Regions from separate parts of the Rhizobacter sp. P1_G5 genome, predicted to be linked through region 2. Evidence: riboswitches for the same ligand, from Rfam matches in the RefSeq annotation. Region 2 holds a riboswitch; the other holds the start of a gene.
What was found. A riboswitch is a leader RNA that binds a small molecule or an ion and turns the genes downstream of it on or off. The one in region 2 is predicted to bind thiamine pyrophosphate.
Positions count from the first base shown of each region.

Region 1: linked by a shared signal. The riboswitch ahead of AC1D12_RS31655 (TonB-dependent siderophore receptor) and the one ahead of thiC (phosphomethylpyrimidine synthase ThiC) in region 2 are both predicted to bind thiamine pyrophosphate.

Region 1 is NZ_JBFUCB010000832.1:22-2,124, forward strand. It holds partial or broken gene AC1D12_RS31655 (TonB-dependent siderophore receptor) at 1-1,142, opposite strand, end outside; TPP riboswitch at 1,203-1,305, opposite strand; gene AC1D12_RS31660 (isochorismatase family protein) at 1,387-1,962, opposite strand.
Region 2 is NZ_JBFUCB010000358.1:82-2,556, reverse strand. It holds gene thiC (phosphomethylpyrimidine synthase ThiC) at 1-1,499, opposite strand, end outside; TPP riboswitch at 1,561-1,673, opposite strand; partial or broken gene AC1D12_RS21620 (helix-turn-helix domain-containing protein) at 1,679-2,475, opposite strand, start outside.

The sequences.
Region 1 (2,103 bases), on a different contig from region 2:
TGCAGCTCGTGCAGCAGCCCGCCGGTCGACAGCGTGCCGCGAACGCCCAGGTCCAGCGCATCGGTGCGGCGGTGCTCGTCGTCGCTGCGGTAGTCGTAGAGGTCGTAGGTGCCGTCGCTGCAGTAGCGGTCGTAGTTGCCTTCGGCGCCGCAGCCGTACGGGAAGGCAAGGCGGTCGTCGCTGACCAGGCGCTGCGTCGCGAAGTGCGCCACGGCGCGCCAGTCGGCCGACAGGCGCTGCTGCCAGCGCAGCGACGCGGTGTCGCCGTCAAGCACCACCGGCTGCGACCAGGGCTGGTTGTTCAGGTTGGTCCGCGGGTCGTAGGCCGATGCATCGGGCACGCGGTTGCCCAGCAGGCTCATCGCCGGCACGCTGGGCTGCGAGCGGTGGCTGGTCTCGAACTCGGCCTCGAGCAGCGTGTCCGGCGTCACGCGCCAGTCGCCGGCCACCGCCAGCAGCTGGCTGTGGCCGCGCAGGTCGTGCGTCTGCGGATCGAGGTCGTCGTACTGCGCGTTGACCCGCATGCCGAAGGCATCGCCCTCTCCGAAGCGCTGGCCGATGTCGACACCGCCGCGCCAGGTGCGGCTTTGCTTCCACTCCAGCGCGGCCGAGCGCACCGTGCCCTCGGGCCGTTTCACGACCAGGTTGACCAGGCCGCCCGGCGCACTCGTGCCGGCCTGCATGCCGCTGGTGCCCTTCAGGATCTCGATGCGCTCCTTGTTGGCCAGCGGCAGCGCGGTCTCGGCATTGATCGGCAGGCCGTCGCGGCGGAAGTTGAAGCGGTTGTCGGTCGCGAAGCCACGCACCATCAGCGTGCTCCAGTAGCCCTCGGAGTTGTAGGCGTCGCCGAGGCTCGCATCGAAGCGCGTGATGTCGGCCAGGCTCTGCACGCCGGCATCCTTCATCGCGACGCTGCTGATCACGCTCGCCTGCAGCGGCAGCTTCGACAGCGGCAGGTCGCCGAAGCCGCCGATGGTGGCGACCGCATCGGGCGCGCGGCCGGTCACGGTGACCGGCGGCAGCGTCTGCGGATCGATGGTGCTGGTGGTGGATTGCGCATGCGCGCTGAACGCGGCTGCGATGCCCAGGGTCAAAGGCGCCAGCGGCGCCAGGGCAGGGGACTTGCAAGAACGGAATGCCATCGTACTTCCCGGTTTGGCGATGGCAGGTCGGCGCAACCGGGCCGCGGCAAAGAAGAGAGGATCCGCGGCACGACGCTTCCCTGCGCGAGGATTACCTCAGTCAGGTTCGAAGGGACTCTCTCAGCCGGTCACGTGAACGTGGCCAGCACCCCTAGCGATGCCCGCCGGGTGAGCGGCGGGCGGACGGATTTTGCACTATTTGGAGAACGTGGCCGAGTGACGGGTCAGGCGGCGTTCATGGACTTCAGCGAACGCCGCCTGGTGTAGCAAAGTCGACTTCCTCTGCTGTTGCGGTTCCGTTCTTCCGTCCGGGGTAGCTGATCCACTTCATCGCGACGTTCAAGTCGGCAACGACGCTTGAGGCCTCGATCTTCGGCCCGTTCTCAAGTTCGAGACTCTTCGTCGTGTGCGCATCCTTGACCAGAGTCAGGTCGTAGCCGCGATCCAGTGCGCCGTAGGCGGTGGCACGGATGCACCAGTTGGTCGCGGCGCCGGCCAGCACGATGTGCGTCGCGCCGATGCGCGCAAGCTCGGCTTCGAGCCCCGTCTCTTCGAACGACGACTCGAAATGCTTGTAGATCCGCGCTTCGCCTTGCGCGGGAACCAATTCCGGTACCAGTTGCCATGACGGCGAGTCGCGCACGAGTTCCTTGTCGTCATGTTGTACCCAGATCACGGGGACAAGTTGCTCCCGGGCGCGCTCAACAACGCGCGCGACGTTGTTGACGACTCGCGTGGTCTCCCAGGCTTCGGCCACGACGCTGACTTGAACGTCAACCACGACGAGCGCTGCTTGATTTCCGGTGCGGACTGTGGACATGGTCAGGATGCCTTGATGTGAGGTGGAGGGCAGGCGATCGATCTTCTGCCGCCCAACGTTTGACATGAGGGGTCAGGCGGCGCTTCGCCTGCGCTACCGGCTGCCATGTGCGGCTACCGGGGCTTCGGCCACGACAGGGAC
Region 2 (2,475 bases):
CCCAGGTGCTCCTTCGGCGTCACGTAGCACAGCATCGCGGTGCCGTACCAGCCGATGTTGGCCGCACCCATCGCCGACGCGATGTGGTCGTAGCCGGGCGAGATGTCGGTGATCAGCGGGCCGAGCGTGTAGAACGGCGCCTCGGCGCACGCCGCCAGCTGCTTGTCGACGTTCTCCTGCACCAGCTGCAGCGGCACATGGCCGGGGCCTTCGATCATCACCTGCACGTCGTGCTGCCAGGCCACCTGCGTCAGCTCGCCCAGCGTGTGCAGCTCGGCGAACTGCGCCTCGTCGTTCGCATCGGCGATCGAGCCGGGGCGCAGGCCGTCGCCGAGCGAGAAGCAGACGTCGTACGCCTTCATGATCTCGCAGATCTCGCCGAAGCGTTCGTACAGGAAGCTCTCGCGGTGGTGCGACAGGCACCACTTGGCCATGATCGAGCCGCCGCGCGAGACGATGCCGGTCAGGCGGTTCGCGGTGAGCGGCACGTGCGCGAGCCGCACGCCGGCGTGGATGGTGAAGTAGTCGACGCCCTGTTCGGCCTGCTCGATCAGCGTGTCGCGGAACAGCTCCCAGGTGAGTTCCTCGGCGCGGCCGTTCACCTTCTCCAGCGCCTGGTAGATCGGCACCGTGCCGATCGGCACCGGCGAGTTGCGCAGGATCCACTCGCGCGTCTCGTGGATGTTCTCGCCGGTCGACAGGTCCATCACCGTGTCGGCGCCCCAGCGGATCGCCCACACCAGCTTGTCGACTTCCTCCTCGATGCCCGAGGTCACTGCCGAGTTGCCGATGTTGGCGTTGACCTTCACCAGGAAGTTGCGGCCGATCACCATCGGCTCGCTCTCGGGGTGGTTGATGTTGCAGGGGATCACCGCGCGGCCGCGCGCCACCTCGCTGCGCACGAACTCGGGCGTGATGTCGTGCACGAGCGCCGCGCCGAACGGGTGGCCGCGCTGCGGCAGGCGCTCGGTCGCGAGGCGCTCGCGCAGCTGGGCCTTCACCAGGTTCTCGCGCAGTGCGATGAACTCCATCTCGGGCGTCACGATGCCGCGGCGCGCGTAGTGCATCTGCGAGACGTTGGCGCCGGGCTTCGCGCGGCGCGGGAGCGGCGGGTTGGCCATGCGCAGCGCGGCCAGCGCCGGGTCGTCGAGCCGGGTGCGGCCGTAGGCGCTGCTGATGTGCGGCAGGGCTTCGGAATCGGCGCGGTCGGCGATCCACGCACGGCGCAGTGGCGGCAGGCCGTGCGTGATGTCGATCGCGGCCTGCGGGTCGGTGTAGGGGCCCGAGGGGTCGTAGACGCGCAGCGGAGGGTTCGGCTCGCGCAGCGGCTCGCCGTGCGGCTGCTGCACCAGCGTGTCGGAGAGCGCGATCTCGCGGAACGGCACGCGCAGGTCGGGGCGGCTGCCGTCGAGGTAGACCTTGCGCGAGCCGGCGAACGGCGCGCGGGTGATGCGGCGGGAGAGCTCGTCGGTGTCGACGGAGGATGYTTGCTTGGCCATGCGGTCTCCAGAGGTGGTGTGCCTGCCTGGGAGACCGTGCCCTGCGGTGAGCAGATGCGACCGGTGGCCGAGTGCTGTTTCCTACGCGGGGATGACCCCGATCAGGTTCAACGGGTTAGGCACTGAAGCCCTCTCAGCCTTGGATTCGCATCCTCGGCACCCCGACAAGCGAGCGGATTCTAGGACAGTTGCCGGAACTGTCCCGGCGTGACGCCCATTCGCGCCCGGAACCGGTTCACCAGGTGGCTCGCGCTCGCCAGCCCGCATTGCCGCGCCACCTCGTCGAGTGGCGCCTCCGAATGCCGCAGCAGCTGCTTGGCCCGCTCGATGCGCAACCACAGCACCCAGGCGTGCGGCGCGATGCCGAACGAGGYGCGGAACATGCGCGCGAAGTGATGCTCGGAGAGCGCGGCGACGGCGGCCATCTCGCCGATCGTCAGCGGCTGGTCGAGCCGCGCCTCGGTCCAGTCGACCAGCCGCCGGCGCACGTGGGCCGACAGCCCGCCGCGCGGCGGCGCGCGGTGGCCGCGCGTGGCGTGTGCGAGCAGCAGCGCGGCCAACGCCTCGTGTCCCAGCGCATTCGCCTGCAGCCGCGCCTGCGGGTCGTGCCAGTCGAGCAGGGCCAGCGCATGAAGCGGAGCGGCCACGCCGGCGTCGGCCACGAAGGTCAGGTCGGGCACCTGCACCTCGCGCGGTTCGCGGTCGAGCAGCCGCACCGCCAGCGGCGCCAGCTGCGCCTCGTCGAAGTACAGGTGCACGAAGCTCTGCTCCTCGCGGCCCACCACCCAGCGCGATTCGTGGCCGGCCGGCATCACGCACAGCCGGCCCGGCTCGCCGCGCAGATCGGGCGCCTCGTGCCGCCAGGTGCCGTGGCCGCCGCTCAGGTACAGCGACAGCGTGTGGTGAGAGGGCCGGCTGTAGCGCGTCGCATCGGCCGCGTTGCGCCACACCGCGGCGGCCAGCCCGTCGCCCAGCA